Regions from separate parts of the Flavonifractor sp. An112 genome, predicted to be linked through region 3. Evidence: riboswitches for the same ligand, from Rfam matches in the RefSeq annotation. Region 3 holds a riboswitch; each other region holds the start of a gene.
The links. A riboswitch is a leader RNA that binds a small molecule or an ion and turns the genes downstream of it on or off. The one in region 3 is predicted to bind cobalamin.
Positions count from the first base shown of each region.

Region 1 (3,269 bases), on a different contig from region 3:
GCCGGTATGGAGCCGGACGGTAGTGCCCCCCCTGGCCTCGGTCTCCTTCATCACCTCGATGACCTCTTCCAGGGTCATCTTGGCGCTGTCATAGACCTGGCAGCCTTCCTTTTTATAATCCAGCAGGGCGGGGTTCACCAGGGAACCGGCGTAGATGATCACATCCGCCTCCCCCAGCAGCCTGGCGCCCCGCACGGTGATGAGATCGGCCCCACCGGGGCCCGCGCCGATGAAATGTACCATAATCGAAACTCCTATCTGTACCGGCGGGCGGCCGTAAAGGCCGCCCCTACGATTGATATTGATGCAGGGCCAGCAATTTCCCGGCCCCTGTTGTCTTGCCCAGCAGTCCGTACTGGTTGGAGAAGAACACCGCCTCAATGGCCAGATCGGGTCCGGCCCGGTGGTGCAATACCTCCTCCAGGGCCTGGGCAATGGAGGCCATCACCGGCTCCAGCAGCCCCTCCTCTTTCAGCAGCTCCACCCCGGCATCGGTGGTGGGGCAGGCAAAGAGGGCTTTCAGCAGCGCCGGGCTCCCGCCCGCCAGGGCAGCGTGGGCGGTGAGGGTCTCCCGCCGGCCGTCGGCCACCTTGGAGTGGGTGTTCATGTTCCCCGCCGCCACTTTAATCAGCTTGCCCAGGTGGCCCACCAGCAGGAAGGATCGGAAGCCCAGCCCGGCAGCGTGGTCGATGGCGTGACCCAGATAGTTGCTGCAGGTGCAGCGGTGGGTCAAGTCCAGGCCCAGAGTCCCCTCCGCGAAGGAGTCCCCGTAGTTGCCGGGGGTGACCAGCAGCTCGGTCACGCCTGCGGCTTTGGCTATATCCTGCTCCAGGTAGAGGGAGTCGATGAGGGCGGCCTCGCTCATGGGGCGGACGATACCGCTGGTGCCCAGGATGGAGATGCCCCCTTCAATACCCAGACGGGGGTTGAAGGTGTGGGCGGCCAGCGTCTCTCCCTCCGGAACCGAAATGGTGATGGACAGCCCGCCGGTATAGCCCGCCCTGGCCATCTCCTCCTCCGCCTGGTGCCGGATCATCATCCGGGGGGTGGAGTTGATGGCAGCTGCGCCTACCGGCTGGTCCAGCCCGGGCCGGGTCACCCGGCCCACGCCGGTACCGCCGTCGATGATAATGCCGGGGGCGCCGGTTTTTTCCGCCCGGGCAAAAATCAGGGTACCGTTTGTCACATCCGGATCGTCCCCGCCGTCCTTCCGGACGGCACAGCTGGCCCAGCCGGTTCCGGCGGACTGCTCCAGCAGTTCAGCCTCCACCGTGATCCCCGCAGGGGTATCCACCCGCACTGCGGGCAAAGCCTCCCCGGTAAGCAGCAGCCGGACCGCCCCGGCTGTAGCGGCGGCGGCACAAGTGCCGGTGGTATAGCCGCAGCGCAGCTGCTTGTTCCCCACCGGGATATACAGTTCCAGCACCAGACCGCCTCCTTCGACACAAAAAGGCCCTCCCCAGCTTTGGGGAGGGCCTTTTTCAATGAAAAAATGCCGCACCTCTCCACCTCAGAGCTACGCAATACGGTATCCCTGCAGCGGGTCTCCTGGCTTGCGTTTCCTCCTCCGGCGCACCTTCTCAGCCCAACGGGCCAATGGTATTCGCGCCTTCGTCCACGCTTACAGTAGAGGTAAGACTGCGCCGGATTTGCACCGGCTTCCCCTTTCGCGGCACTGCCGCAACTGCGGATACAATTCAATTCTCCGCTCATTATATCAGGGTTCAGGGGAAAAGTAAAGGTAATTTCTTGTCATATGGGCGCACGGGCCGGTTCCCGTGCCATGACAAAATTGGTCAATTTGACCCCATGGCGCTCCACCTGCTGCTCCCGCTCCACCCGCCAGCCCCGGTGTTCAAAGAAGGGCCGGGCGGTAAGAGAAGCATGGGTCAGCCGGGCGCCGGGCAGGCCGTCGCACAGGGCGGTGGCAATCCCCCGGCCCTGGAGATCCTTATGGACATAGAGCCGGTCCAGGTAGCCGTCGTCGGCCAGATCGGCAAAGCCAGCCACCATCCCGTCCCACTCCGCCACCAAAGTAGTGTGGGCCTGAAAGGAGGCATCCCAGGCCGCCAGATCCACCTGTCCGTCGGCCCAGGCATCCAGCTGCTCCGGGGTGTAGTCCTGTCCGCACACCCCATGAACCGTCTGATAAAAGAGCTCCGCCAGAATGGGGCAGTCCGACGGACGGTAGGGCCGTACCGTCAGACTCATGTGCGGCGCCTCATATGTCTGGCCTTGTCCCACAGCAGGGCGCCGTACTGACATACCTTCAGCAGCACGTTCATCACCGGGTAGGACAGGCACAGGAACACCACCAGCACCAGGAAGGACTGGATGGTCAGCTGGCTCAGGCCAAAGCTGGCCCCGAACCAGATGATGGCCACCGCGGAGGAGGCAGACATGGCGATCATCAGTACCCGCCGCTTCCAGTCGAAGGGCTTACACACCTGATAGAGCACCAGCAGGCCGATGACCACCAGCAGGATGGTAGACATAGTGGACAACTCATCGGTGGTAAAGCCAAAGACCAGATAGAAGGCCTCCAGCCCCAGCACGATGATCAGGTCGGTGAGGCCGCCGGGCAGGGCTGCCCGGAACACGTTGGTAAGAAATTTTCCCTTTACCAGGGCGTGGTTGGGCTCCAGAGCCAGGAAGAGGGAGGGCACGCCGATGGTGACGGCGCTGAGGAAGGAGATCTGCAGCGGGGTCACCGGGTAGGGGAAGGTGGCGAACAGGGAGATGATAGACAGGAAAAAGGAGAAGATGTTTTTCACCAGATAGAGGGCGGCGGCCCGCTGGATGTTATTGATGACCCGGCGGCCCTCGGCCACCACCTTGGGCATGGCGGCAAAGTCGGAGTTAAGGAGCACCAGCTGGGCGGCGTGGCAGGCGGCCTCCGCACCGGAAGCCATGGCAATGCCGCAGTCGGCGTCCTTCAGGGCCAGTACGTCGTTGACGCCGTCGCCGGTCATGGCCACGGTGTGACCCGCCCGCTGGAGGGCCTGGACCAGCTTGCGCTTCTGGTCGGGGGTGACCCGGCCGAACACGGTAAATTCCCGCACCGCCCGGTCCATGTCGGCATCGGAGTGGAGGGTGGCGGCGTCCACATAGCGGTCCGCCCCCTGGATGCCCGCCTGACGGGCCACCTCGGCCACCGTCACCGGGTTATCGCCGGAAATGACCTTAACGGCCACCTTCTGCTCGGCAAAGAACTGGAAGGTCTTGGGCGCCGATTCCCGCACCCGGTTGGACAGCAGTACCAGGGCCAT
Region 1 is NZ_CAJFGT010000004.1:27,161-30,429, reverse strand. It holds gene cobM (precorrin-4 C(11)-methyltransferase) at 1-243, opposite strand, end outside; gene cbiD (cobalt-precorrin-5B (C(1))-methyltransferase CbiD) at 290-1,426, opposite strand; cobalamin riboswitch at 1,521-1,704, opposite strand; gene IHN22_RS01070 (GNAT family N-acetyltransferase) at 1,753-2,205, opposite strand; gene IHN22_RS01065 (cation-translocating P-type ATPase) at 2,208-3,269, opposite strand, start outside.
Region 1: another riboswitch for cobalamin. It lies ahead of cbiD (cobalt-precorrin-5B (C(1))-methyltransferase CbiD); the one in region 3 lies ahead of IHN22_RS02230 (hypothetical protein).

Region 2 (3,269 bases), on a different contig from region 3:
CCCCACCCCGGACGGTAGGCATCATTCAGGGTGGTGAGGCTGCCGGTATAGCCCCGGGACTCCAGGGCGGTATAGATACGGTCGGCCTTTCGCCATGCCCGCAGGAACACCATGGATGCCAGCATCCCCAGGGAGGACACCGACCGGCGGAACCCCCGGTAGCCCAGCCGGGAATCCTGGGCGGTGCGGATGTGGTCGGCCGTCTCGGCCAGCACGAAGATGAAGCGGTAGATCAGCTCCATCAGCTCCACCAGCAGCTTGGGCACATGGAGCTTCCCCAGGGCCATGGTCAGGTCGGTAACGGGGGTATTGAGGGAGAGAAAATACATACATCCCACCGCCCCCAGGGCCTTACAAAAGATCCGTCCGCCCATCCATAGGCCATCCATGGTAAAGCCCCACAAACTGTCGCCCACCGGAATGGCGGCCACCATCTCCGTCCCGGCGGGGTAGGCCCCCGCCACGATGGTAAGGCAGCCGATGACCAGGAAGATCAGCGGCACCTTGAGAAAATGGAGGTACACCCTGGGGGAAAGTCCCCCCAGGGCGGTAATCAGTACCCCCATCAGAATCAGGGTAAACAGGCCCACCGCCACGCTGTCACAGCACAGGCAGATCACCAGAGCGACTACCGTCAGCAGCAGCTTGGGCATGGGAGACACCCGCCGCAGGCGGGACTGATAGGCGTAGCGGTCGGTGCCCATGGTCAGTTCGTTCCTTTCTCTTTCCCGTCCGGCTTCTTGGTGATGCGGCCCAGAATGAAGCCCACCACACCGGCGCCGATGGCGGCCTGGAGGGCAAAGAGCATGGACTCCACCTCGCCGCTGGCGGGCTCCAGAATGGGCTCAAACCAGGGTTCATAGTCGGGGTTAAGCTCCATAATGGCCTCCTCAGCCTGGCCGTCGGCTCCGCCGAACTCAGCATTGGGCAGCAGCCACAGGGGCACGGCGGCAATGACCACCACCAACAGGATCAAAATCAAATTTTTCTGCCAAACTTTCATATCCGTCCCCTCCTTACAGCACCTGCAGCTCATGGAGCTCGGTCTTGCTGTACTTCTCCAGCACGTTGAAGATGACCACGGTGAGCAGGCCCTCGGCAATGGCCAGAGGGATCTGGGTCACAGCGAAGATGGTAAGGAACTTCACCATGCCGCCGTTGATGACCCCCAGCTGGACCGAGGTGACCACATAGGTGAAGAGGTCACCCAGGGCGGCGGCGGCAAACACCGCCACAGCGGCGGGAGCCTTGGCCTTCCGCAGCAGCTTATAGACCAGCCAGGACACGATAGGCCCGGCAATGGCCATGGAGAATACGTTGGCGCCCAGGGTGGTGAGGCCGCCGTGGGCCAGCAGCAGGGCCTGGAAGAGCAGCACGATGAGGCCCAGCACCGTCATCACCAGGGGCCCGAACAGGATGGCGCCCAGGCCCACACCGGTGGGGTGGGAGCAGGAGCCGGACACCGAGGGGATCTTCAGGGCGGACAGCACGAAGGCGAAGGCGCCGCACATGGCCAGCAGGATCTTGGCCCGGGGGGCCTGGTCGATCTTCTTCTTGATGGAGAAGAAGCCGGCCACCACGAAGGGTACGCACACCGCGCCCCAGCCAATGGCCCAGTTCACCGGCAGCATACCCTCGGCGATGTGCATGGCGGAGGCGCTCATGGTCATCAGACCCAGCAGCCCCACCAGCACCGCCGCGGCGCGGACGGTTTTGTTGGCAGTCAGAGTTTTCATGGTTGTTTCATCCTTTCCTATCACTCGTAGGTGGGTGGTTTCCGGGCCGGGCAAGGTTTTCCGGCTTGAGCCTCTCTGCCACCGCGCGTCTTCCCAGGTTTTCCCAGTGACATGGTGCCCGGCGGCTCTTCTCTTACGGCAGCGGGACTGCGCGGGATTTGCACCCGGCTTCCCTTTTCCCGGCCCTCTATGCAAACAGGCTTACGCCTGGAGTTGTTTGGCCTCTCCGGCGTGCTTGACGAAGAGGGCCTGGATACTGGGAAACTCTCCCAGGCCCTGGAGCACGCAGTTGACGGCGTAGCCCTCTTGTTCCAGCAGGGACTTCCAGGAGTCCTCCTCCTCCCCCGCCAGATCGTTTTTGGCGTGATCGCCCGCCACGATCATCAGGGGGCGCAGCTCTACGTTTGTGGCACCCAGCTCTTGGATACGGCGCACCGCCTCCCCAAAGCCGGGGTAGCCCTCCACCGTGCCGATGACCACGTCCTTCCGGCCCATATCCCGGAACACATACTCCAGCAGGGCGTAACAGGAGTTGGCAAAGTGCTCGGTGCCGTGGCCCATGTAGAGGATGGCTTTGCCCTCCTCTGCCTGGGGCAGGTCTTGGAGCAGGGCCCCCACCGCGTCCAGGTAGTCCCCCGTCTCGGTGAGCAGGGGGCGGCCGAAGGTCAGCTTCTCAAACCGGCCCTCGAAGGGGCCGGCCAGAGCCATCATCTTGTCGTACTCGTCGCCGTTCATGATGTGGGTGGGCTGGACCAGCACGTCGGTGTATCCCTCCGTCGCCAGCTTCTCCAGGGCGGCGGGTACGTCGTCGATGTGGGTGCCCTCCCGCTCCAGCTTTCTCAAAATCATACCGCTGGTGAAGGCCCGGCGAAGAGTGCGCTCCGGAAAGGCGGCGGCCAGGGCCTTCTCGATGGCGGTGATGGTCTTTTCCAGGGTATCCCGGTGGCTGGTGCCGAAGGACACCGCCAGAAGGGCTTGTGGTTTCATATCGTTCACTCCCGTACGTTGTTGCTGGCCTGGTAGAGCAGGGCGTTGCAGATGGCAGCGGCGATGTTGCTGCCCCCCTTGCGGCCCCGGGCCACGATGTGGGGGGTGTCCATGGTGAGGAGCAGCTCCTTGCTCTCCACCACGTTGACGAAGCCCACCGGCACGCCGATCACCAGAGCGGGGGCCATTTTCCCCTCCTCGATGAGCTCACAGGCCCGCACCAGAGCGGTGGGAGCGTTGCCGATGGCCAACACCAGGGGGCCCTCCAGCTGAGCGGCCCGCTCCATGGACACGGTGGCCCGGGTCTCCCCCCGCTCCTTGGCCTCAGCGGCCACGTCCGGGTCAGACATAAAGCACACCGCCTTGCCTCCGAACTTCTCCAGCACCTTCTTATTGACACCGGAGAAGGCCATCTGGGTGTCGGTGACGATGGTGCAGCCCCCCTTGATGGCGGCAATGCCTGCCGCCACCGCGTCGGGGGAGAATACCAGATTGTCGGCATAGTCGAAGTCGGCGCTGGTGTGGATAGCCCGCTTGATGATGGGC
Region 2 is NZ_CAJFGT010000004.1:42,981-46,249, reverse strand. It holds gene cbiQ (cobalt ECF transporter T component CbiQ) at 1-704, opposite strand, end outside; gene IHN22_RS01165 (energy-coupling factor ABC transporter substrate-binding protein) at 707-1,003, opposite strand; gene IHN22_RS01160 (energy-coupling factor ABC transporter permease) at 1,017-1,670, opposite strand; cobalamin riboswitch at 1,769-1,955, opposite strand; gene IHN22_RS01155 (sirohydrochlorin cobaltochelatase) at 1,938-2,723, opposite strand; gene IHN22_RS01150 (precorrin-8X methylmutase) at 2,729-3,269, opposite strand, start outside.
Region 2: another riboswitch for cobalamin. It lies ahead of IHN22_RS01160 (energy-coupling factor ABC transporter permease); the one in region 3 lies ahead of IHN22_RS02230 (hypothetical protein).

Region 3 (3,269 bases):
AACAATGACGGTATCCCACCCGGCAGCGGTGTCTTTCACCGAGATGGTACCGATGAGGTCGTCGGCCTCCCAGCCGTCCATCTCATAGCGAGGGATGTTCATGGCCTCCAGTACCTGCTTCAGGATGGGCAGCTGAGCCGCCAGTTCTTCCGGCATTCCCTTCCGCTGGGCCTTGTAGCCCTCATAGGCCAGGTGGCGGAAGGTGGGGGCCTTCCGGTCAAAGGTGACACACAGGGCGTCGGGCTGTTCCTCGTCTATCAGCTTGAGCAGGATATTCACGAAGCCATAGACAGCGTTGGTGGGGGTGCCGTCCTTGGTGGTGAGCAGCTTGATGCCGTAAAAGGCACGGTTGATGATGGAATTGCCGTCAATGACCATAAGCTTCATGAAAGGACCTCCTGCTGTCCGGCACACCGGACATAAAATCTCAGGTTATAGTATACCAGCTTTCTCCGTCCCATACAAGAGAAACGCCCGCCGGGTCACCTCACAATGGTGACCGCTATGCGTGCCGAGGCCAAATACCCCTCGGCAGAAGCCAGCAGGATATAGATCCTTCTGAGACGGCGGTATCAGGAAGGTCCTTCCCCTCCGGCTTCAGGCATGACCAACGTCCCGCGCCCAATAGCGCCGCATATGCCGGCGCACGGACTTACTCAGCGCAGGAATGCCCAGCAGTTCCAGTCCGGTCTGCCAGGTGCAGCCCACTTGTCTGAACAATACATCCAGCTCCCCGGGCAGCTCCTCCCGGCAGGGAGGCTGACCTGTCCGTCGGACCGCCGCGCAGTACTCCCCCAGTGTTTGTCGGGCATCCTCATCCAGGCATACGCCCCGGGACGCGCACCGCTTCAGGAAGGGCAGGGTGTCCACCCGCTCGGGCCAGTCCGCCGGCCACATCCGCTCTGCCGCCTGCTGGCGGCTCCTGCCCCGAGCCCGCCAACAGGCATGATGGAGGGAACCAAAGCGCTTTTCCAGATACCAGCGGTAGACGCACAGCAGCCGCTCCGGACGGGGCGAACCATTGCGCCCCTCCATGGTCTCCACCAGTGACTCCAATAGTTCTTCGTCGGAAAAGCTGGTATACACCTGTCTGCCAATGGGACATTCCGGGGAAAAATAGAGGGTAAGATCTCCATCCAGCTGCTGAGATAATCCGGGCGTATCGGTCATCTCCTCCTCCAGTTCCGCCAGCCACTGGCGATATCCATTCAATTCCCGCTGGGACAATCTGTTCTTTCCGGTCCGTTCCATAGCTTTACTACCTCCCTGCCGCTGCAAATGGATTCCGGCGGGGACATCCATGGCCCAGGCCATAGCAAAAGAAAAGAGTTTCCCGGACGGGAAACTCTTTTTTCATCAGCTCAAATGCCTGTGCTGTCACGCGCCATTTCCCCGCCGAATATGCGCGTTACCGTCGCGGCTGGCTGGTCTCCTGGCTTGGATTCAACCTTACGCCCGTCTTCCCATCCGTACCCGGACAGTGACCTTATGAGCGCTCGTCATCCTTACAGTAGAGAGGGCTGCTGCGGACTTGCACCGCATTCCCATTGAAAGCTCCGCCCCTGAGGACGGACAGCTACCAACCGCTGATTGGATTCAGTTGTTGTTTCTATTATATCATCTTCGTCCGAAAATACAATGCCTACTTTGGTTACATCCCGCCGTAAGGTCCGTTCCACCCGCCGGGCTGAGGCCGCTGAGGAAAGGCTCCATACACCACCCAGTTATAAAAATTGGCATTGGCCGCCCCCATATAGGGGCCAATCCACAGGCTCAGAATACCCAGGGTGAAGGGAGACAAAATCAGCCATCCCAGGAAGGACAGGTCCTGTACGAACAGTGCCATGATATTGCCCCGCATGGCGTTGCGGCTGTGGCCAATGGCCTCCAGGGCGCCCATCTCCGGGTGGTCCAGCAGAAAGTAGACCGCCAGCCGGTAACGATAGGATATGGCAATCATCCAAACCAGCATGATCAAAGCGCCGACAAGGATCAGGGTGACGCTGTGCATTAGATAGGCCAGGAACACAAAGCCCACATAGACCGCCATACCGATGAGCCCCCACAGGAACACAAACAGGGCCGACAGGAAATTCACAGCCAGTGCCCGTCCTATCGTATAAAAGCCATCCAGCAGATTTCGGTAGCTGGGACCTTCCCGCCGGGTCAATCGCAGGCTATAGGAGGTATATCCGTAATCCATCACCCAGCTATAGAGCGCCAGCAGCAGCTCCATGACCAGAATCACCGCAATGCGCTGGGGGGTAAAGATGGCGGTCAGGATCTCTTCCACTTCATAGCTGGTCTCTGTCAGATAAAAATAGGCAGCCTGAAAAGGCTCAGATACAAAATTCAGCACCACACTGCTCAGTACACCGGTCAGCAGCACATACACCAGCGTCACCAGCATGGGGTGGGGATAGGCCCCCCGCATGGCATCCCGTGCCAGCCACTTGGACTCAGGACGGTTATATCCCATGGTACTCCCTCACAATCGTTTCTACCTTGTTGAGGAAATGATACCACATCATGTTTCCGATTGCAACCCGGGCAGCACCACCGTAAAGGTCACGCCCCCCGTCCGGTTGACCGCCCAGCAGCGGCCTCCATGGGCCTCCACCGCCGCCCGGACAATGGCCAGGCCCAAACCGGTACCTCCGTCCGCCCGGCTGCGGCCCTCATCCCCCCGGTAGAAGGGCTCGAACAGGCGGTCCAGATGTTTTTGCGGGATGACGGGGCCGTCGTTGTCCACGGTCAGCGTGATCCGCCGTCCCTTTTGGGCCAGGGCAATGGTCACCGCGCCGCCGGGGGTGCAGTGGCGCAGGGCATTGTCCGCCAGATCATCCACCACTTCTTCCAACCGCAGCCGGTCCCCCAGCATGGATGCCGGAGCCAGTTGAATACGCAGTTCAATGTTCTTTTCCTCCGCCAGCAGAGACAGCCGTGCAGCACCATTCTCCACCAGCGCGGCCAGATCCAGGGGCTCCCGCTCCACCTTGCCGCCGCTCTCCAGCCGGGCCAGGTCCATCAGGCTCCCCACCAGGGCCGCCATCCGGTCGCTCTCAGCCACTACGGTGTCCAGGTACTGGCCCCGCTTGGCGGGGTCGATGTCCTCCCGCAGGGCCTCGGCATGGGTGCGCAGCACCGCCAGAGGAGTCTTGAGTTCATGGGCCGCCCCCCGGACGAAGGCCCGTTCCCGCCGGATGGCCCGACTCTCCAGCCAGGCGGTGAACAGGGCCAGTGCCACCGCCGCCGCCAGGGTGAGCAGA
Region 3 is NZ_CAJFGT010000008.1:21,152-24,420, reverse strand. It holds gene polA (DNA polymerase I) at 1-387, opposite strand, end outside; gene IHN22_RS02230 (hypothetical protein) at 598-1,251, opposite strand; cobalamin riboswitch at 1,405-1,599, opposite strand; gene IHN22_RS02225 (DUF975 family protein) at 1,652-2,479, opposite strand; gene IHN22_RS02220 (sensor histidine kinase) at 2,528-3,269, opposite strand, start outside.